2 regions of the Catonella massiliensis genome follow, and region 2 is predicted to be linked to the other one. Evidence: predicted binding sites of a transcription regulator. Region 2 holds the regulator's gene; the other holds the start of a gene.

Region 1 (12,025 bases), 370 kb from region 2:
TTACTGAATGGGCAAGACGTTCAGATGTGGAGCTCATTGCACAGAGTGAGGGCAGTGATCCAGCTGCTGTTGTATTTGATGCAGTAAATGCTGCGAAGGCCCGTAATGTAGATGTGCTTATCTGCGATACCGCAGGCCGTCTTCACAATAAGAAGAACCTTATGGACGAGCTTAACAAGATATATAGGATTGTGAGCAAGGAATACCCTGATGCTGCAGTTGAGACTCTTGTAGTTGTAGATGGTACAACAGGTCAGAATGCCAAAGAACAGGCAAGACAGTTCTCAGAAGCAGCTCCTGTAAACGGTATAGTGCTAACCAAGCTTGACGGCACTGCAAAGGGCGGTATAGCAATAGCTATAGAGTCTGAGCTTAGCATACCCGTTAAGTATATTGGAATCGGTGAGAAGATAGATGACTTGCAGAAGTTTGATGCAGAGCAGTTTGTGGAAGCTTTGTTTAATGTCGAACAGTATAACCAATAATTATAGGTAGTATAAAGAGAAACTGCATAGATACGGGGAAATTATACTGGTAAAAGCTGACTTTAAGTGATACAATATCATCAGTCAGCTTAGAGCAGTGAAAAAGAGGCAGTAATTTGCCTCTTTTCTTATCTAAAACAAGAAAGAAAGAGGTAATTATTATGATGACACTGGAGAAATTTGAGGAAGCTGCTGAGGCAGTGAAGAAAGTTGTTAACCCAACAAAGCTTGTGTACAGTGAGTATTTTTCTGCACAAAGTGGTAATAAGGTGTATCTTAAGCCAGAAAATATGCAGTATACAGGTGCTTACAAGGTTAGGGGAGCATACTATAAGATAAGCACTCTTTCTGAAGAAGACAGGAACAAGGGGCTGATTACAGCTTCTGCAGGTAACCACGCTCAAGGTGTGGCTTACGCTGCCAAACTATTTGGTGTAAAAGCGATAGTTGTTATGCCTACAACAACGCCTCTTATTAAGGTAAACCGCACCAAGTCCTACGGTGCAGAGGTAATTCTATATGGTGATATCTATGACGAGGCCTGTGCCTATGCTCTTAAGCTTGCAAAAGAAGATGGGATGACCTTTATACATCCCTTTGATGATGAAGTAGTTGCTACAGGACAGGGTACTATAGCAATGGAAATCTTCAAGGAGCTTCCAACTGTGGACTACATCCTTGTTCCAATCGGTGGAGGCGGACTCTGTGCAGGAGTATCTACCCTTGCGAAAATGCTTCATCCGGATGTAAAGATAATAGGTGTAGAACCTGCAGGAGCAGCCTGTATGAAGGCTTCTCTTGAGGCAGGAAAGGTCACCAGTCTTAAGAAGGTTGAGACCATAGCTGACGGTACAGCTGTAAGGACACCGGGAACCAATGTATTTCCATATATCCAAAAAAATGTTGATGAAATAATTACAATAGAGGATGAAGAACTTACACTAAACTTCCTTGATATGATAGAGAATCACAAGATGGTGGTTGAGAATTCAGGCCTGCTCACTGTTGCGGCCATAAACAAGCTCGGAGTAACAGGCAAGAAGGTCGTATCCATCATTAGTGGAGGTAATATTGATATAATTACAGTGTCTTCAATGGTTCAGCACGGACTGAGGCAGAGAGGAAGGATATTTACCGTTTCTGTACTTCTTCCTGACCGTCCCGGTGAGCTTGCAAGGGTTGCTGAGGTAATTGCAGAGCTAAAGGGCAATGTAATAAGGCTTGAACATAACCAGTTTGTAAATATCAATAGAAATGCGGCCGTAGAGCTCATTATCACGATGGAATCCTATGGCATGGAGCATAAGAAGGAAATAATTGACGGCCTGGGTAAGAAGGGCTACAAACCGAAAGAGGTGCAGTCTAAAGGAAGTCTTAATTAGCAGGACTTTGCACTTGCTTTTACTATGCATCACACATGAAAAAGGAGAATAAATGGGATATTTAAGCACTATCACATATGCAATGATACTGTTTCCGATTTTAGCGTTATTTATAACACTGCCTTATATGGTGATTAACTATCGTAAGTATGGTTCTGTAAATAAGCTTCGTACACTTATTTTATATTCATTTATATTGTATTTACTAACCATATATCTCTTGGTCATTCTGCCTTTGCCGGATAGGGACAGTGTGCGACACAGCTATACGGATATGATTAATTTGATGCCTTTTTCATTTGTGATGGATTTTATAAAGGAAAATCCGCTTGTTTTGTCTAAGCCTGCGACCTGGCTTATGGCATTAAAACACTCGACTTTCTATGTGCCGGCTTTTAATGTCCTTATGTTAATACCATTTGGAGTGTACTTAAGATATTATTTTAAGTGCAGCTTTAAGAAGACAGCACTTTTGACAGCTCTTCTTAGCTTATTCTTTGAGCTTACTCAATTGTCGGGACTATACTTTATATATCCGGGTTCATACCGCCTTTGCGATATAGATGACATTATACAAAATACAACAGGAGGCTGTATTGGCTATGCTCTGGGGTGGTTTGCCGTTAAACTTCTTCCATCAAGGGATGCTATAGATGAAAAGTCGCTTGAAGCAGGTGCAAGGGTTTCCGGAATTCGCATTTGTCTTTCGCTCATTATTGATACCTTTATTATATCTATCCCTTATAGCATATCACATACAACACTTCCTTTTCCTGTGTTTATAGCAATATATTTTGCCATAATACCTTTATTTAACGGTAAAACACTGGGAAGTGCATTACTTAGATTTGGACTTTATTTTGAGAAAAACAAGTGGTTTGGTACGATTTTTAGAGGATTATTATTAACAGCATACTTCTATCTGATTCCCATAGGATTGCAGAACATGATGTATGAGTTTAATAAATATGCAGACTCGTTATTGTACATATGCTTATTTTTAATCACGTTTATGATACTCATATTATTTTTAATCTATACAATAGCTGTTGTGTTGTTAAATAAGCGGTTATTATTTGACCGTATATCTGGTGCAAAATATAAAAGTACCGTTACAAATAAGTAAATACTGCGGGATAGTTTAAAACTTATACATTCTTGAAATTCTAACCTGTGAGGACTAGACTAAAGTTATTAAGCTAAAGGAATTAGGGTAATGGAAGACGAAAATAGGAAGTTGTTAAGGATTATACTGAATATGGCCTGGCCAGCTATATTAGAATCTGTGTTCTTTTCGCTTACCGCACTCATTGATTCTTACATGGTGAGCGTACTTGGTGAAAATGCAGTAGCAGGTGTTGGAATTACTGCTCAGCCTAAGTTTTTGGGGCTTGCTATCTGCTTTGCAGCCAATGTGGCCTTGGCGGCTCTTGTAGCAAGAAGGTACGGGCAGAAAAATAGAAAGGACGCCAATAGGATTGTCCTTACTGGAGTACTTTTTGTTACTTTGGCTACTGTATTTATAAGCCTAATTTCGGTTACTTTTACCGGTACTATAATGGACTTATGTGGTGCAACTCCTGATACCAAGGAATATGGTGAAACATATTTCAGGATAATAATGGGTGGCATTATTTTTAATGTGCTTCAGATGAGCATAAATGCTGCACAAAGAGGCATAGGGAATACCAAGATTACTATGCGCACCAATGTGGTGAGCAATGTAATAAATATAATGTTTAACTATCTTTTAATAGGAGGTAATCTTGGCTTCCCTAAGCTTGGAATAGCGGGAGCGGCCATATCTACAGTTTTTGGGACAGTGGTTGCCAGTGTGATGAGTATAGCTTCAATTATGAAAAAAGACTGCTTTATCAATATAGGTTATATGATAGCCGAAAAGATAAGGCCTACATTTGCCTGCCTTAAAAATATTACCTCCGTAGGATACAGCGTGTTCCTCGAGCAGCTTCTTATGAGAGTAGGCTTTATGTCAACTGCTATAATGGCGGCTCACCAGGGTACTTCTCAAATGGCGGCTCATCAGGTAAGTATGAATCTTTTAAGCCTATCATATTCCTTTGGTGACGGAATTCAGTCTACAGTTGTAGCATTAATTGGCAAGAGTCTAGGCGAGGAAAAACCTGAACTGGCTAAAAAATACGGAGTTATCTGTAGAAAGTTTGCTATTATGATAGCCGCAGTTCTTGCAGTGGTCTACATTTTGGGCAGTAAAGGCATATATTCAATGTTCTTTGACAATCCTGAAGTAATAAATATTGGAATTACCATAAGCCACGTGCTGATAGCTGCAATCATCTTCCAAATCCCAAGCGTAGTCTACATAGGTGCCCTAAGAGGAGCAGGAGATACCCTTTATACTGCAATAACCTCTACCATAAGTGTAACCATAATAAGGACATTTGTATCTTACTTTTTTGGTTATGTGCTAGGCATGGGGATAGTTGGTATATGGTTTGGTATAGTCGGGGATCAGTGCAGCAGGTTCATTTTCTCGGAAATACGCTTCAGACAGGGTAAATGGACAAAAATAAAGATATAGCTAGACAATATGTGCATACAAAGTAAGTTTGATAACAGATAAGCAGAAGATATAGGTAGGCATGAGGTGTATGTATAATAATATTAAGCATAGATAAGAAAGATAAGAAAGATAAGAAAGATTAGAAAAGATAAGAATATAATTTGGATAATTAAGGGTGTTTAATGAAGATAATAGCTAGGATACAGTCAGACTTTAAGGATAAATTCGGGATTCCAAGGCAAAGCGGCCTTGTAAATGAGCTAACAGCTAAGATAGTATTTGAGCCTGAATATAGAAATATAGATGCATTTAAGGGACTAAGCGGGTTTAACTATATCTGGCTGATTTGGGAGTTTTCTGAAACTATTACAGATACCTTTAAGGCAAGCGTAAGGCCTCCGAGGCTTCCTAGGAATGAACATTTGGGGGTATTTGCAACGAGGTCTCCATACCGGCCTAACCCAATAGGACTATCAAGTGTAAGGCTGATATCTGTTGAAGAGACAGAGATTGGTCCTGTACTTACCGTAGGAGGTGCTGATTTACTGGATGGAACACCGATATATGATATAAAGCCATATCTGCCTTATGCAGACTGTCATACAGATGCACTTTCAGGTTATACTGAATTTACAAAAGAACATAGACTTCAGGTTGAGGAAGAGAGCTTAGAACTTAGTAAGGTAAGCGATGATAAGAGAGAAGCACTTATAAAAGTACTGTCTTTAGATCCAAGACCATCATATCAAAACAGTGATGAATCAAGGGTATATGGCTTAAGGTTTGCTTCTTATGAGGTAAATTTTAAGGTCACAGGAGACAAGCTTAGAATACTTAAAATAACTACTATTGTAGAATAAAATCATTCTACAGCTATAAGAAAATTATATTAATTGGTAGTCGTTATTATATTTTAAAAAGGTCTTTCATTTTCCTGTAGAATATATTATCATAGTAGTCACGGACACAAGATATTGTATTGTACTACTGTTGCTTAACAATAACTTGTATTTAAAACCGCCGAAATCTGCCCATAGTGGGCGTTTGGAACGGAAATTATATCTGAGGGAGTGTGGAAGTCGTGAAGATTATCAAAAGAAGTGGTCAGGAAAATACCTTTGACGGCAATAAAATTACCGTTGCTGTAAGAAAGGCGAACAAGGAGGTTAACGATAACCTTAGACTTACAGAGGAAGAAGTTCTCGCAATTACAGAGAATGTTACTAAGGTGTGCTCCGGTATGAGCAGAGCGCTTAGTGTAGAGGAAATACAGGATTTAGTTGAGAATGAGCTTATGAAAACCGGCAAGAATGAGGTTGCCAGAAAGTACATTACATACAGATATAAGAGGGCTTTGGTTCGTCAGGCCAATACCACAGATGACCAGATACTAAGCCTTATTGAATGTGATAACGAAGAGGTTAAGCAGGAGAATTCCAACAAAAACCCTACAGTTAACAGTGTTCAAAGAGACTATATGGCAGGTGAGGTAAGTAAGGATATTACCAGAAGGTTCTTACTTCCTGAAGATATAGTAAGGGCACATGAAGAAGGTATTATACATTTTCACGACAGCGATTATTTTGCACAGCACATGTATAACTGCTGCCTTGTAAACCTTGAAGATATGCTTCTAAACGGTACTGTTATATCTGAGACTATGATTGAGAGACCTAGAAGCTTCTCAACTGCCTGCAATATCGCTACTCAGGCTATTGCTCAGATAGCAAGTAATCAGTATGGCGGACAGAGCATAACTCTTAGCCACCTCGTACCTTTTGTAGATGTAAGCAGACAGAAGTACCGTGTAGAGGTTGCAAAAGAGTTTGCTGCAGCGGGAGTAGAGCTTGATACCGAGAAGATTGAAAAGGTTGCCGAGCTTAGAGTACGTGAAGAAGTTAGACGCGGAGTACAGGTTATACAGTATCAGGTTATTACCCTTATGACAACCAACGGTCAGGCACCTTTTATTACTGTATTTATGTATCTGAATGAAGTGCCTGAGGGTCGTATCAGAGACGACCTCGCCCTTGTGATAGAAGAGATGCTCAATCAGCGTATGCAGGGAGTTAAGAACGAAAAGGGAGTATGGATTACCCCTGCTTTCCCTAAGCTTATATATGTACTTGAAGAGGATAACGTAGGCAAGGACAGTAAGTATTATTATCTTACTGAGCTTGCAGCAAAGTGTACTGCTAAACGCCTTGTACCTGACTATATATCTGAGAAGATTATGCTCAGGGAAAAGGGTGATGTTTACCCTTGCATGGGCTGCCGTTCTTTCCTTACACCTGATAGATTTACTGATGAGGGAGTAGGCAATATAGCTAAGGCTAAAAATTATGATGAAAATAAGCATAAATACTACGGAAGATTCAATCAGGGTGTTGTAACCATCAACCTTGTTGATGTTGCCTGCTCATCTAAGAAAAATGAAGCGGATTTTTGGAGAATCCTTGATGAGCGTCTTGAGCTTTGCCACAGAGCACTTAGAGCAAGACATGACAGGCTTCTTGGGACACTTTCAGATTCTGCACCTATTCTATGGCAAAATGGTGCCATAGCAAGACTTGCTAAGGGAGAGAAGATAGATGAACTCCTTTACAATGGATATTCAACCATTTCCTTAGGTTATGCAGGTCTGTATGAGATGACAAGATATATGAAGGATGCAAGCCATACTTCGCCAGAGGGTAAGGAATTTGCTCTTAAGGTTATGGAGAAGTTAAATGAGGCTTGTAATAAGTGGAAGAAGGAAGAAAATATTGATTATTCAGTATATGGTACCCCTCTTGAGTCAACTACATATAAGTTCTCAAAGTGCTTACAGAAGAGATTTGGGCTTATTGAGGGTGTAACTGATAGAAATTATATTACCAACAGCTACCATGTACACGTATCAGAGAAGATTGATGCCTTTTCAAAGCTTAAGTTTGAGTCTGACTTCCAGAAGCTTTCTCCGGGTGGAGCTATAAGCTATGTGGAAGTACCTAATATGAGCAACAATGTAGAGGCTGTAATTTCTATTATGCAGTATATTTATGACAATATCATGTATGCTGAGTTGAATACAAAGAGTGATTACTGCCAGTGCTGCGGCTTTGATGGAGAAATCAAGATAGTTAATGATGAAGATGGCAAGCTTGTTTGGGAATGCCCAAACTGCGGTAATAGAGACCAGGATAAGATGAATGTTGCAAGACGTACCTGTGGTTATATAGGTACTCAGTACTGGAATCAGGGACGTACACAGGAGATAGCGGAGAGAGTTCTTCATTTATGATGAATTATTGTGAAATAAAATACTTTGACATAGCCAATGGACCGGGAGTGAGGACAAGCCTTTTTGTAAGTGGCTGTACTCACCACTGTAAGGGCTGTTTCAATGAAATGGCTTGGGATTTTAACTCAGGCAAAGAATATACTACCGATGTAGAAGGGGAGATTATATCTTCCCTTTCTCCATCATTTATAGCAGGGCTTACAATTCTTGGCGGAGAGCCTATGGAAGTCCGCAATCAGAGAGGAGTAGCAGGACTTGTTAAGCGGATTAAAGCTGATTTACCTGAGAAGTCCATCTGGCTCTTTTCAGGCTATACCCTTGAAGAGCTGCTTGACGTCTCTAATTCCCGCTGTCATGATGAGCACACTATGGATATTCTTAACAATATAGATGTGCTTGTAGACGGTAAGTTCGTACTTGAGCTTAAAGATTTGAGCCTAAAGTTTAGAGGAAGCTCCAACCAGCGCATCATAGACATGAAGAGGAGCTTGGCTGAGAATAGGGTGGTATTGTCTAAGTATATGGAGAAGTAGTATTTGAAAATCCAGACTAAGTTTAGTTGTATATGTTTATTTATTTTGTTTATGGTAAAAAAGAGGGTTTAAATCTTTCTAACAAGATTTAAACCCTTTTTTAATAAATTCTCCTGCAAGCAAGTCCCAATCGAATTTTTATACTTTTGACACTTGTATCATAAATTATAAATACTGAAAATTTTATTTTTATACAAGTGATATAAGTTTTATCTACACCCTAATTCAACTTAGATTATAATTGTGATTTACTACAATTATGGAAGTGTTTCACCTATTATTTGTTAAATATCTAAGAAACGACCTGAAAATAGCAGATAAGCTCTCCTTAGACTCCAATAGCTTTTCATTTACAATAGTGTACATTGTCTTGTCCGCATATTCAGATTTAAACACTGGAAGTGTAGTGGCTTTGGGGAGCTTTATAAAGCGGCCTTTATGCTTTGTATAGCAGTTAGAAGAAGTAGCTTTTTCTTTGTTTTCCTTATCCACAAAGGATGCCAGACTCTTATGTACTACCATGTCCTCTTTAGGGAGATAGTAGTAGTTTTTATAGTCCTTGTAGAACAACTTAAGCTCAGTTTCATACATATCTAAGGTCAAATCTATCCTATTTGCAGTGCTTTCATCAATAAAGCAACAAGAGAAGCCATCCCCACGAAGCTCATCTTTCCTTAGAATATCGAAGTCAACCTTTGTTGATAAGATGATTTTACCTGTTGTATCATTAACAACACAGTCAATTTCAAGCTCATCACCTGAATTAATAAGAGTTTCAAGTTCTTTTATGAAGTTATAAAGCTTTGTAAGCCTTGCTAAGCCTGCTAAATCATCACTGTTGTGTAGTATTAAAGTCTTGTATATTTCTTCTTTTTCAGATGAATCACTAAACCTTAGCTTTAAAAACTTAGCATACCACTCCACGAGCTCACCGCCGGAGTATTTGTCCTCCCTTAAGATACCCAGATAGGCTTCAACCTCCTTTTGTTTCAGTCCGCTTAATCCAAGAAACTTCCTATAGGAAGAAAACACCCTATAGAAGTCAATAATTTTATACTTATAAGCCTGAAAAGAGAGACTGTATTTTTCGTATTTTTTCGTGAGATATGGCAGGTCAAAGGTGGTTCCATTGTAGCAAATTAGGTATTTTTTATCTTTTATAAAGTCTGAAAAGGCGGATAGTGCCTCTTTTTCAGACTTATTATCCTCAGCAAACCACTGAATCAATTGCCATTCACCCTCTTTAAAGTATATGCAGCCAATAAGGTAAAGAGCAGTGACATCAGCAGAAAAGCCTGTTGTTTCTATATCAAAATAAACTGTCTCCTCTGAGCTAATGCCAATTGGAGGATTAAAGCAATTATCAAGAGCTTTTCGTTCTATTATCATAACTTATTTTCCTTTAAGCGTTTTAGTTTGCAGATTTATTATAGCAGAAATGATAGTTTTGTAGCAAGGTTTTCAAGGTAAGTGCAATGTCATGTTGCATTTAAGTCCCAAAACTACATGGGACTATTTGATGAAAACAAGCAAGATAAATGGCTTGAAAAAAATATTATTAAATGATAAAATATTAAGATGACTTTAGATGACAATACCCCTATGGAGGATTAGATATGAAAGCTTATGGAGTTAATGAATTAAGAAGGATGTTCCTTGAGTTCTTTGAGAAAAAAGGACATCTCAAGATGAACAGTTTTTCACTAGTACCACATAATGATAACAGCTTGCTTATTATAAATTCGGGTATGGCACCTCTTAAGCCTTATTTCACGGGACAAGAGATACCACCATCTACAAGAGTCTGTACCTGTCAGAAGTGTATCCGTACAGGAGATATAGACAATGTAGGTAAGACAGCAAGACATGGTACCTTCTTTGAGATGCTTGGAAACTTCTCCTTTGGAGATTATTTTAAGGAAGAGGCAATTCCTTGGGCTTGGGAATTCCTTACAGAGACAGTTGGTATCCCTGCTGACAGACTTTATCCATCAGTATATGTGGATGACAATGAGGCGTATGAAATCTGGAATAAGAAGATGAATATCTCTCCTGAGAGAATCTTCAAGTTTGGTAAAGATGATAATTTCTGGGAACATGGCTCAGGTCCTTGTGGTCCTTGTACAGAGATATACTTCGACAGGGGAGAGAAGTATGGCTGTGGAAAGCCTACCTGTACTGTAGGCTGCGACTGCGACAGGTATATGGAAGTATGGAATGTTGTATTTTCACAGTTTAATAATGATGGTAAGGGACATTATACAGAGCTTGAACAGAAGAATATCGATACTGGTATGGGACTTGAGAGACTTGCTGTAGCTGTACAGGACGTAGATTCCATCTTTGATGTGGATACTCTTTTGGCTCTTAGAAATAAGGTTTGTGAAATAGCAGGAAAGAAATATAAGGAAAACGAGAAGAATGATGTCTCTATCCGTGTAATTACTGACCATATCCGCTCTGCTACCTTTATGATATCTGACGGCATTATGCCTTCTAACGAAGGTAGAGGCTATGTGCTTAGAAGAATAATCAGAAGGGCAGACAGACATGGTAAGCTACTTGGCATAGATGGAGCGTTTCTTGTAGGTCTTGCTAAGGCTGTGATTGCAGGAAGTAAGGATGGTTATCCTGAGCTGGCTGAAAAGCAGGATTTTATTCTAAGTGTAATTGAGCAGGAAGAAGAGAAGTTTGAAAAGACCATAAATCAGGGACTTGAGATACTTGATGGTATTCAGAAGGATATGGAGGCTAAGGGCGTTAATACTATGTCAGGAGAAGATGCCTTTAAGCTTTATGATACATACGGCTTCCCTATAGACTTAACTAAGGAAATCCTTGAAGAAAAGGGAATGGACATAGACGAAGAAGCCTTCAAGCAGGCTATGAAGGTGCAGAAGGATACTGCAAGAAATGCCAGAAAAACCACCAGCTATATGGGTGCCGATGCTACTGTATATGAGCAGATTGATCCTGCTATTAACTCCGAGTATATCGGCTATGACAAGACAGAGGCTGAGGGAAAGATTGTTGCTCTTGTAAGTGTAAGCTCTGAGGAGGATGGAGAAGAAAGCACTGTATCAGAAGCACTTACAGATGGAATGACTGGAGCTGTTATAACCGATGTTACTCCTTTCTATGCTACTAAGGGTGGACAGGTAGGAGATGTAGGTGTAATAACTCTTGGAGATTCTGTATTTGAAGTAAAAGAGACCATACCTGTGGCAGGCTCTAAGATAGCCCATATAGGTAAGGTTGTAAAGGGAATGTTTAAGGTAGGTGATAAGGTTACCCTTAAGGTTGACAGTGAGAACCGTATGGCTACCTGTAGAAACCATAGTGCTACCCATCTTTTACAGAAGGCTCTTCGTGAGGTACTTGGAACTCATGTTGAGCAGTCAGGTTCTTATCAGGATGCAGGCAGAACCAGATTTGATTTTAGCCATTTCAAGGCTATGACACCTGAGGAGATTAAGGCTGTTGAGAAGCTTGTTAATGACAAGATAGCAGAGTCGCTTCCTGTTGATACCAAGGTGATGTCAGTTGAAGACGCTAAGAAAAGCGGTGCTATGGCTCTCTTTGGTGAGAAATACGGGGATGAAGTCCGCGTAGTAGGAATGGGCGAGTTCTCAAAGGAATTCTGTGGCGGTACCCACGTTAAGAATACAGGAATGATAGGTCAGTTTAAGATAATTTCTGAAAGTGGTGTAGCTGCAGGAATCAGAAGAATTGAGGCTATCACAGGTCATAATGTAATAAAGTACTATGAGAATCTTGAAAATACTATCGCTGAGGCA
Region 2 (12,025 bases):
AAGTAAGAAGAAACAGGAATCTAACAAGTGGCTCTATGGCATTAAATGTAAGGAGTAGTGCGCTTCCTAAAAGAAGATATCTGCCTAAGGAGCAGCCACAGGTAGAAAAACAGCCTAAACAAAAGCCACAAAGATATGCTAAAATGAAGTTTGCACCTTCCATAGATTTTTTAGGCTTTGCAGGCATGATGATAGTGGCTGCCTTGCTCGTTGTTGTCTGTGTAGGATACATTAGAGTTTATAATGATATAAAGCAGACTGAGCTCTCAACCAGAGCGATATCAAGAGAGGCAGACAGCTTAAAGATAGCCAACGACAATACCGAGAATACTCTCTACAGCAACATTGATTTGGAGAAGATAAGAAAGACTGCAATAGAGAAATATGGTATGGTATATCCTTATGAAAACCAGATTATTACATACAAGAGTGTAACTAACGGCTATGTAAGGCAGTATGGAGATTTGAAGGGCAATGAGGCGCTGAGCCTGATTGAGAGAATTTTAAGAGTAGTAAATGCCGGATAGGAGTTATAATGGCAACAAGAGTTAAAAATGGAAGAAGAAGAACTACAGGCAGAAAGAATGTCCGTAAAAAAAGCGGGATGACAGTTAAGGGTAAGATAGTGTTAACGTCCGCTTTTTTTGCGTTGGGACTAATAGGCGCTTCTCTTGCGGTTATTTATGTTGCCCAGGGAAAGGGAGAGGACTACAAGAAAAAATATCTGGCTCAGCAGACTTACAGCAGCAACCCGATTATAGCTAAAAGAGGAGATATATCAGATAGACGTGGAGTCGCCTTTGCCAAGTCTGTCTTGGTGTATAATTTTGTTTTAGAGCCTAAAATCATACTTTCAAAAGAAGATGACTACAGGGCGCCTACGATTAAGTTTGCAAGTGAATATTTCGGCATATCTCAGGATGAACTAAATAAGATAATTGATGATAATCCTGAGTCTATGTATCAGGTTATAAAAAAAGAAGTAAGCTATGATGAAAAGGAAAAATTTATAGCAGCGGTAAATGAGTATAACAAGAGAAATACAAAAAACGAAAAAGCGGATACGGCAAACGACATTGTTGTAGGCTACAACTTTGAGAGCTACTACAAAAGGACTTATCCTCTAAAGACGGTAGCCAGTGACGTGATAGGATTTACATATTCAGGAGATATGGCAGAATGGGGACTTGAGGGATATTATAATTCTAAGCTAAATGGCAAAAACGGTGTGAGATACGGTTACTTCAACTCTAATATGGAACTGGAAGAAACTGAAGTTGAAGCTAAGAATGGCTTAAATGTAGTCACTACGATAGACTCCGATGCCCAAAAGATGACCGAAGATATAATTGCTGATTATCAAAAGACTGAGGGAGCTGAAAACGTAGGTATAATCTTGATGAATCCAAATAACGGTGAAATCTACGTAATGGCATCCAATAAAGGCTATGACTTAAATAATCCCAGAGACCTTACAGGATATTTTAGTCAAAAAGAAATTGACTCTATGAGCGATGATAAAAAGCTTGAAGAGCTAAGCAATATATGGAAAAATTACTGTACCAGTGACATATATGAGCCGGGCTCTACATTTAAGCCCTTTACGGTGGCGGCCTGTCTTGAAGAAAATGTAGTAAAAAAGAAGCAGGAATTCTACTGTAAGGGATACGAGATAGTAATGGACAGAAAAATCCGCTGTGCAAAAAGAGACGGACATGGTATGATTAACTTATCGCAGAGTATTGAGCAGTCCTGCAATGTTACGATGATGCAGATAGTAAGGAAGCTTGGCAGGAAGGATTTTGCCAGGTATCAGGATATATTTGGTATAGGAAGCAGAACAGGTATAGATTTCCCGGGAGAGACCACGGGACTGGTATACAATGAAGCACAGCTTAATCCTGTAGAGCTTGCTACGAGCAGTTTCGGACAGAGTGTTTCTGTTACCATGATTCAGATGGCTGCAGGCTTCTCGTCACTTATAAATGGCGGGACTTATTACAAACCACATCTTGTTAAGGAACTGGTGGATGACAACGGAGTGGTGGTAGAGAAAAAAGAGCCTGTAGTTATGAAAAAGACTGTAACAAAGGATACATCAGAGTTCATACAGAAGGCACTTTATGAGACGGTAGAGCAGGGTTCAGGCTGGAGGGCAAAGTCTGAAGGATACAAGATGGCGGGTAAAACAGGTACTGCCCAAAAGCTTGACAATATCAATGGAAAGCTTGTAAGATCAGATACTAACTACGTGATTTCTTTTATTGGCTGTGCTCCTTATGATAATCCTCAGGTTGTGGTCTATGTCGTTGTAGACCAGCCTAAGGTTAAGGATCAGACTGCTAACGGTATTGCATCTGCACTTGCTAAGAAGGTTGCTGAAAATGTATTTAAGGTACTTGGAATATATCCTGAAAAAACTAAGGAGTAGACATTATGTTTTCAATTGAGATATTTTTACCTGCATTTATTTCATTTGCGCTTACGGTGCTTCTATGCCCTATATTCATCCCTATACTTCATAGGATGAAGTTTGGGCAGTTCATAAGGGAGGAAGGCCCCGAAAGCCATTTGAAGAAGGCAGGGACTCCTACAATGGGCGGAATAGTTATGCTGGCTGCATTTACAGTTTCATCGCTTGCATATATGTTAAACGAACCTCAGATTTTCCCTGTTATTTTACTTACAGTTGGATTTGGGTTTATAGGATTTTTGGATGACTTTATTAAGCTTGCTAAAAAACGCTCCTTAGGGCTTAGGGCTTGGCAAAAGCTTGGACTTCAGATAGTGCTCACAGGATATTTTGCCTATGTGATTATGAGTGATTATCCTGAGCTTACACAGATTATTATTCCTTTTACAGGAGGACAGGTGGCTTGGAACCTTGGGGTACTATTTGTTCCTTTTGTATTTGTCGCGGTACTTGGTACTGTAAACGGTGCCAACTTTACTGACGGACTGGATGGACTTGCAACCTCCGTTACTGTCGTTATAGCTATGTTTTTTGTGGTACTTTCATTAAAGATTGGATCGCCTGTGTACATTACAGCTATGATAATGGTTGGAACCCTGCTTGGTTTCTTAATCTTTAACACATATCCCGCTAAGGTATTTATGGGGGATACAGGTTCTTTGGCTCTTGGAGGTTTTGTGGCTGCAGAGGCATTTATGCTAAAAGCTCCTTTGTTCATTATAATAGTGGCCTTTATATATCTTGCTGAGATACTTTCAGTTATGCTTCAGGTTAGCTATTTTAAGATTACTCACGGTAAGAGAATATTTAAGATGTCACCTATACATCATCATTTTGAGCTTTCAGGCTTTGAAGAGACAAGGGTGGTTGCGATGTTTACCGTAGTAACTATACTCTGTTGTTTTATAGGTTTTATTGCATTATAGTAGATAATAGAAATGGTTGGTGATGCTATGGGAAAAGCGGCGAAAGGTAAGAAGACTGCGGCAGCAGATACTAAGAAAAAAAGAATTGGTATAAGATATTATGATTTTAACCTTACCTTCCTAATTCTTTTTGCCTGTTCTATAGGCCTTATTATCATCTATAGCGCAAGTGCATACATTGCCAAAAGCAAGAATCTTGAATCAACTTATTTCTTAAAAAGGCAGTTAATTACTATAGGAATTGGATTTTTTCTTATGCTCCTTTTCTCATTTGCTGACTATAGATGGCTCAAGTTTAGAGTAAGGCTTCCTATGCCAAGATTTTTAAGAGGACTGCTTGGGAGGAATTCCTTTGTTATCTCTCTTCCTTGGATAATGCTCTTTGCCATGACAGCACTACAGGGCTACACAAGCTTCTTTGCATCTATAAATAATGGCGCAAGGAGGTGGATAGATGTAGGCGGCTTATCCTTTCAGCCCTCGGAATTTGCAAAGTTTGTAGTCATTGTATTTGGAGCATATATCTGCCAGAGAAAGCCGGGAAAGATAAATACCCCGGGCGGATTTTTAGTTGCAATCCTCTATGTATCTCCTCTGTTGGGCTTTATTGCAAAAGAAAACCTCAGTGCTGCTATAATAGTTGCTGGTATATACGGCTGTATTATATTTGTAAATGCTAAAAAGACATTGCCTTATCTGGTGCTTGCAGGCATAATGGCGGCTTCTATAAAGGCTGTGGTAAAGCTCCTTGGAGGATATAGAAGTGCCCGTTTAGAAATACATGCCAATGTTGAGACAAGTGAAAAAGGACAGCAGATACTTCAGGGACTATATGCGATAGCCTCAGGAGGGCTTTTTGGCAAAGGGCTTGGCGGAAGTGAGCAGAAGTATGGCAGGGTTCCTGAAGCATATAATGATATGATATTTACCATAGTATGTGAGGAATTTGGCATATTTGGCGGGATAGCGGTAATAGTGCTGTTTGGGCTCATACTTTATAGGATGTTTATAGTTATTATGAATGCAAAAGACAGATTTGGTGCCTTAGTTGGAGCGGGGATAATGTCTCAAATTGCCATTCAGGTGGTACTTAATATATTGGTTGTAACCAATGTTATTCCTCCCACAGGTGTTATCCTGCCTTTTATCAGCTTTGGTGGAACAGCGGTTATCATTATGCTCTTTGAGATAGGAGTGTTCTTAAACATATCACTCCAGATAGAATATAAAAACAGCCTGCTTACCGGCAAGACTTCAACCTATAATAGCGTAAATAATGTGGGACAAAGGCAAAGAAGCATAAACCATGGAACAAGATAAAATCAGCAGGAGAAGATATGCGCAATAAGATAAAGGTGGCTCTTATCATCATTTTCTTTCTTATACTGGCGGCAGGCGGTCTTGTAATGGCTTCCGGACTTAAGGAAGTAAAGGTAAAAGGCAATATATACTATACAGATGACAAGCTTAAGGATGAATTAAAGAAATACTATGTAAAAGGAAACACCATACTCACGTACTTGAGGCTTAAATATGATAAAAGCATAACGATTCCATTTGTGGATGAGATTGATGTAGACCTTACGGGACTTCATAGCATAGTGATTGATACAACAGAAAAAGAGGTGGTAGGCTGTCTGCCTTTTATGGGAGAATTTATCTGCTTTGACAAGGATGGTATTATGGTAGGGAGCATTCCTAAAGAAAAGGACAATATACCGGTAGTTACAGGGATAATCTACGATACTGCCGTATTTAACAAGCCCATTGCAGCTAAAAATGCGGAAGTATTTGAATTGACATTGAATATCACGCAATTAATCAAGAAATACGGACTTGAGATAAATAGGATTGAGTTCGGAGACAATCTGTCAATAAAGTTATATGAAAAAGATGTGAAAATTTTGCTTGGCAGAAGAAAACATTTTGACGAACAGATATCAAATCTGGTTGAAATATTACCTAAAACTAAGGGAATGAAGGGAACTCTACACATGGAAGACTTCTCTGAGACCAATAAAAGGGTGATTTTTGAAGCAGATAAATAATAAAAATTGTAAAAAATAACTTGATTATTTTGAATATAATGTATATTATTAAGTGGGAAATTATATTTAATTTATTTCTCGAGTTATAGGTATAGGATATTGATTATTAGATAACTATGTAATAAGTGTAGGAGGAAGAGGCCTTGTTAGAGATAAAGGATGAGAGAGAATCAGGAGCTTGCAGGATAATTGTTGTTGGAGTTGGCGGTGCAGGAAATAACGCCGTTGACAGAATGATTAGTGAGGGAGTTGCGGGAGTTGAGTTTATCAGTGTTAATACTGATAAACAGCAGCTTATTTCCTGTACAGCACCTACCTGCATACAGATTGGTGAGAAGCTCACAAAAGGACTTGGAGCAGGAGCTAAGCCTGAGGTAGGCGAGAAGGCTGCTGAGGAGAGCAGGGAGGATCTTGCGGCTGCTCTTGAGGGAGCTGATATGGTATTTGTTACCTGCGGTATGGGTGGTGGTACCGGTACCGGAGCTGCACCTGTGGTTGCTGAGATTGCTAAGGATATGGGAATACTCACAGTCGGTGTAGTAACAAGGCCGTTTAGATTTGAAGGACCAAGAAGATCAAGAAATGCAGACAGCGGTATAGATAAGATGAGTGAAGTAGTAGATACTCTGATAGTGATTCAGAATGAGAAGCTTCTTGAAATCATGGATAGACGCACAACTCAGCCTGAGGCTTTTGCTAAGGCTGATGAGGTACTTAGACAGGGTGTGCAGGGCATCACAGACCTCATTGCTGAGGATGCAGACGTAAGTCTTGACTTTGCCGATGTAAGTACTGTCATGAAGGATAAGGGACTGGCACACATAGGAATAGGTGTTGGAACCGGAGAGAACAGATGCCTTGAAGCTGTCAAAATAGCTGCTGAGAGCCCTCTGCTTGATATCAGCATAGCCGGAGCTACCGACATGATAGTTAATTTCTATGGTGATATCATTATGCAGGAAATCGCTGATGCAGTTGATCATCTTCAGGAAATGATAGGTGATGAGAGCGATGTTAATATTATCTACGGCTCAAAATATGATGATACTAACAAAGATCAGGTTACGGTTACAGTTATTGCTACAGGCTTAAGTGACGAGAGAACAGGAGCTGTAGATGTGGCTAAGAGACCTCTGCAGTCAAGAGGGGTAGCCGGAAGAACCAGTATTCCTTCTTCAACCAGACAGAGTTCAAGACCACAGCCTGCAGCTGAGAAGATAACAGCAGCAGAAAAGGTGACTAATGATTCCGGCAATTCAGATATTAAGATACCTGAATTTCTTATCAAGGGAAGAAAATAAGACGCTGTTTGGCTCGGAGGTAAGTGATGAAGTGTCCATTTTGTGGTAATGAAGATACAAGGGTGATAGATTCAAGACCTTCAGATGATAATTCTACTATTAGAAGAAGAAGGCAGTGTGATAAGTGCAACAAGAGATTTACCACTTATGAAAAGGTGGAGACTATACCTCTTGTTGTAATAAAGAAGGATATGACAAGGGAGACCTATGACAGGTCAAAGATAGAGTCAGGAGTATTTAGATCCTGTCACAAGAGGCCTGTGCCTGTTGAAGATATTACTGCTTGCGTGGAAGATATAGAAAACGCCATCTTTAATAAAGGCGTTAAGGAGATTTCAAGTTCTGAAATAGGTGAAATAGTTATGGAGAGACTTAAAGCTCTTGATCAGGTTGCTTACGTGAGGTTCGCATCTGTATACAGAGAATTTAAGGATGTAAATACCTTTAAGGATGAGCTTGAAAAGTTATTATAACGAAAGGGTGAATGTTCGCAAATGTGGGAGAGAGAAATATTTGATACTGACCTTTACCATCTGGTTGGTGCATTTATTATCTACAGCATGTTAGGCTGGCTGGTTGAGTCAATATATATGTCTTTTTGTAATAGGAAGATAACCAATAGAGGCTTTGGAAGAGGTCCATTCTGCCCTATTTACGGGGTAGGAGCAATGGTAGGCTACATCATTTTAAGCCCTCTTAAGGGGAATTACCTCGGTATCTATATAGTAGGTGCTATCTCCGCTACTCTCTTTGAGTATATAGTCGGAGTGCTTATGATAAGATACCTTGGTGCACTTTGGTGGGATTATAATGATAAACCATTTAATTATAAAGGGATTATCTGCCTTGAAAGTACGATTGCCTGGGGATTTTACGCCCTTGGTATAGTGTATTTTTTACAAAGTGCAGTATATGGACTTGTTGACCGTGTTCACAGAGAGATGGGAGTTTTTATTATAGGAGCCATACTACTCATCATCTTTGTAGACTATGTGATGCAGTTTATGAAAGTATTCAACATAGACCTTGAAGAACAGAAAGAAAAGATAGAAGAGAGAGTAAAAGCTTTTGCATCCAGATGGAGTTAAATATAAGCTAACTAAAGGGCTATACAGTGGATATGCTGTATAGCCCTTTTCCAGATAGTTCATCTAATTAGGAAAAATAGAACTAAAGTAGGATATTTCAGGATGTATGTAAACTGTTTCATAAGGTGCGGCAGGATGCTCCATTCTGTAAAGTACCTGTAAAGCAAGCCTTCTGCCAAGTTGTCTCGTATTTACACTGGCTGTTGTAATCTTATCTGCAACATTGACATACTCCTTGCTTCCGTCAAAACCGGTAAGGAGTATAGGCTTATTAAAGCGCTTAGGGTGTTCTGAGATATACATGGCAACAAACTGTGCCACATAGTCACTCACACAGATAAAGGCATCCGGCATCTCCTTTATCGAATCCAAAAACTCAAATATTTTACTCTGGTAACTGGATATTCCTATCGAATCGGTATAACATGTGGTAGGGTCAAGAGGTATATTGTGCAGTGCAAGACCGTCCACAAAGCCTTGATAACGCTCCAGATTGGTTCTTGCATAATTTAAGTCTCCTATAAAGCCAAGCCTTGAACAGCCTTTCTTCACTATATCATCTATTATAGCACTGATAGCACTTCTTCCCTCTATTAACATAAGGTCACAGGCAAGCATCTTCTCGGTTATTGAAGGCACGGTATCAAGAAAAACCTTAGGGGTTGGAAGCTTTATTAACCTCTTGATAATATGTCTGTCATAAAGGTTCATAACTACAATTCCGCCTACATTGTCACCTGTAAGTATATCAGGTATCTGAAAATTGTTATCGTATGAACTTTGTATGTATGTGTACAGTAAGTTAACATTGTGCAGGGCAAGTTCCTTTGCCATACTGTGTATAATATCTATCCAAAAGACAGCAGAATCAGGCCTTGACACTACAAGCGACACATTCTTAAAGTTATTCATATCCTTGTTAGAGACAGTGATTGCAGAAAGGCTATTGTAGCCAAGCTTTGAAGCCATGTCCAATATGCTGTGTTTTAAAGTGCTTGAGACACCGGGCTGATCGTTAAACACCTTCCAAACGCTCACCCTTGATACTCCAAGTGCATCGGCAATATCCTGCATAGTAACTTTACTCATTTGTCAATCCGCCTCCCCCGCTGTATAGCTGTTTAGCTAAGTAATACAAAAATTAATTTGGATAGCAAAACATTTTAAAGTATACAACAATTATATATATACAATGTTAATTGCTTTGTTAACTTATGTTAAGTATAATAAAATTAAAGTACTCATGTCAATACAAAACTCAATTAATTTACAAAACATCTTGAAATATTTTTAAATACATATTACTATTCAATTAGTTGAAGTATGTTTAAATACTTTTAAAACAAAAATATATTTATTAAGGAGTATATATCATGCATTTTTTACCAAAACCAAAAAAACTTACAGAAACAAACGGTGAGTTCTTCGTAGAATCCGGGATAAGAATAGTTTCAGAGAGTGAAGGACTAAAGACAAGCACAGGCTGGGCACTGCCAAAGGTCTTAAGGGATGAGCTTCTTCGTTATGCCGGCATAGAAGCCACGCTAACTGCAGGAACAGCAGATAAGGGTGATATCAGTCTAAGACTTGTAGGTGCACTTCCTCCACAAAGCTATGTACTTTCAATAACAGAAGAACAGATTGAGATTCTAGGCAGGGACAGAGCAGGTGTTGGTTATGGCATCCAGACTCTCTGCCAGATTATAAGAAACAAGGGGGCCTTACTTCCTGCTCTTAGGATAGAGGATAAGCCTGATATACCTGCCAGAGGATTTTACATGGATCAGGCAAGAGGTAGAAGCTTTAAGTTAGACACTATCAAGAAGCAGATAGATTTACTTTCAAGGTATAAGTTAAATCAATATCAGCTCTACATAGAGCAGTCCTTTGCTTTTAGAGGATTTTCTGAGATGTGGAGGGAGGACAGTGTGCTTACTCCGGAAGAGATTATGGAGCTTGATAAGTACTGTAAAGACAGAGACATTGACTTCGTGCCATCTCTTGCAAGCTTTGGTCATCTTTATGAATTGCTTAGAACAAAGAGCTATGAGGATATCTGTGAACTTGAAGATGCAGCAGGTAAGCCTTTTTCGTTCTGGGAAAAGATGCAGCACCATACAGTAAATGTAGATGATGAGCGTTCTTTTGAAGTTGTTAAGAAAATGCTTGATGAGTATCTGCCGCTATTTAGCTCAAAGCTAGTTAATATATGTGCGGATGAGACGTTTGACCTCGGCAAGGGAAGGTCTAAGGCGCTGGCTGACAAGGTGGGAACCGACAGGATGTATATGGACTTCTTAAAGAAGCTCTGTGAATATGTAGTAAGCAAGGGAAAGATTCCTATGTTCTGGGGAGATATTATACGTAAATTTCCTGAGTTTATTAAGGAGCTTCCTACAGAGACCATATGCATGGCCTGGGGCTATATGGCTGAGCAAAAAGATGATATCTGCGAGCCTATCGCTAAGGCCGGGGCTAACCTTTACCTTTGTCCGGGTGCTTGCGGTTGGAATACTTTGATAAATAGAATTGACACCTCATACTCTAATGTTAAGATTATGAGCGGGTATGCAAGAAAATATGAGGCCATAGGACTATTAAATACTGAGTGGGGTGATTTTGGGCATTTAAACAATCCTTCATTTACGACACCGGGAATAGTATATGGTGGAGTATTTACCTGGAATCTGGATGCTTATTCAGGAGAAAAAGGAGTAGGAAAGGAAGAGCTAAATAAAGCCCTATCCTTCCTTGAGTATGATGACAAGTCAGAAACCTATATTGAGCTTCTGGAGAAGGCCGCTCTCAATCAGATATATGACTGGTGGAGTGCTGTGCTTTTATTTGAAGGCTTTGCAGATGCAGCAAACTTTGATGAGAAGACAAACCCTGCAGGCTTTAACAGCCACAAGGCCTTAACCGATAGACTTGAGAGGTTTAAGGCTGAAATAGCTGATGTAGACAGAGCGTCTAAAGAGTTGTTAGAAATCAGAAGGAAGCTTAGAAAAACAGTGCTTTCTATGGATAGTGCTAAAAGAAATGAGTTTAATAAGGCTGACAATGCGATTGCAGGTATTGATATCTGGAATAGAGTAGGAAGGGCGGTTGTAATGCCTGAAACTTCAGATGAGAAAGTGAAGTTCGAGCTTGCGGAAGAACTTGAAATATGGTATATGAAGTATAAGGAGATTTATAGAGCGGACTCAAAGGAGAGTATGCTTGGAAGGGTAACTAAGGTTGTGCTTTGGTATGCAGACAGATTAAGGGGAATAACTGAATAATTTTTACAGTTAAGTAACTCAATAATAGGATGCCTTGGTAAACATTTACATCATTTATTAATTGTATGTTAACAAAAATATTTATTTGCAACATTTTAGTAAATAAAATGTTGCAAAATGTTAATTGATATGATAAAATGTAACTTAGATTAGAAATGGAAGGGGCTTACTAATACTTCTTCAAAACAGCAGGAGGGAAAATAATGAGCAGTAAAAAAGAAGCTACTCTGCCTAAGAAAAAGAAAAAGTGGACAAGAGATGACACCGAATTGACCTTGCTCGGTATACCTACATTTATTTGGTACATCTGCTTTTGTTACCTGCCTATGTTTGGTATTGTAATTGCTTTTAAGGAATTTAGGTTAAGACCTAGGACAGGATTCCTGCAGAGCCTTTTTCAAAGTAAATCGGTTGGATTCAAGAACTTCAAGTACTTTATTAACTCAAATGACTTTATGCTTTTGCTTAGAAACACTATAGCATATAACATTGTATTTATTATTCTTGGAATTATCATTCCTGTTACTTTGGCCATAATGATAAGTCTCATTCACAGCAGGCTTAAGTCCAAAGTATATCAGACAATGATGTTCCTTCCTCACTTTATGTCCTGGGTAGTTGTAAGCTACTTTGTATATGCTTTCCTCAGCCAGGATAAGGGATTTATCAACAACATTTTATCCTCTTTTGGAATGGAAAAGATAAACTGGTATTCGGAGCCTAAGTACTGGCCTTTCATACTGATATTTATGCAGCAGTGGAAGAGTATCGGATACAGCATGGTAGTTTATCTTGCCTGCATCACAGGTATTGACTCAAGCCTTTATGAGGCTGCGGTTATTGACGGTGCAAACAAATGGCAGCAGACCAAGTACATTACACTGCCTAGCCTTAAGTCAGTAATTATA

Evidence for each region. Region 2 encodes NrdR, which represses ribonucleotide reductase genes. Its sites were predicted from a motif close to CACAANATNTTGTG; they were not measured.
Region 1: a site for NrdR is predicted at 5,378-5,391, ahead of nrdD (anaerobic ribonucleoside-triphosphate reductase). Genes of this name have one in related genera too.

What each region holds. Positions count from the first base shown of each region.
Region 1 is NZ_JAEPRJ010000001.1:1,239,464-1,251,488, forward strand. It holds gene ftsY (signal recognition particle-docking protein FtsY) at 1-485, shown strand, start outside; gene ilvA (threonine ammonia-lyase) at 647-1,867, shown strand; gene JJN12_RS05550 (VanZ family protein) at 1,920-2,993, shown strand; gene JJN12_RS05555 (MATE family efflux transporter) at 3,084-4,430, shown strand; gene tsaA (tRNA (N6-threonylcarbamoyladenosine(37)-N6)-methyltransferase TrmO) at 4,595-5,272, shown strand; gene nrdD (anaerobic ribonucleoside-triphosphate reductase) at 5,494-7,695, shown strand; gene nrdG (anaerobic ribonucleoside-triphosphate reductase activating protein) at 7,695-8,228, shown strand; gene JJN12_RS05575 (ribonuclease H-like domain-containing protein) at 8,499-9,617, opposite strand; gene alaS (alanine--tRNA ligase) at 9,845-12,025, shown strand, end outside.
Region 2 is NZ_JAEPRJ010000001.1:1,604,857-1,616,881, reverse strand. It holds gene JJN12_RS07340 (hypothetical protein) at 1-527, shown strand, start outside; gene JJN12_RS07335 (peptidoglycan D,D-transpeptidase FtsI family protein) at 536-2,431, shown strand; gene mraY (phospho-N-acetylmuramoyl-pentapeptide-transferase) at 2,437-3,399, shown strand; gene JJN12_RS07325 (FtsW/RodA/SpoVE family cell cycle protein) at 3,427-4,719, shown strand; gene JJN12_RS07320 (cell division protein FtsQ/DivIB) at 4,737-5,447, shown strand; gene ftsZ (cell division protein FtsZ) at 5,591-6,748, shown strand; gene nrdR (transcriptional regulator NrdR) at 6,775-7,221, shown strand; gene JJN12_RS07305 (putative ABC transporter permease) at 7,243-7,836, shown strand; gene JJN12_RS07300 (LacI family DNA-binding transcriptional regulator) at 7,900-8,925, opposite strand; gene JJN12_RS07295 (beta-N-acetylhexosaminidase) at 9,210-11,117, shown strand; gene JJN12_RS07290 (ABC transporter permease) at 11,321-12,025, shown strand, end outside.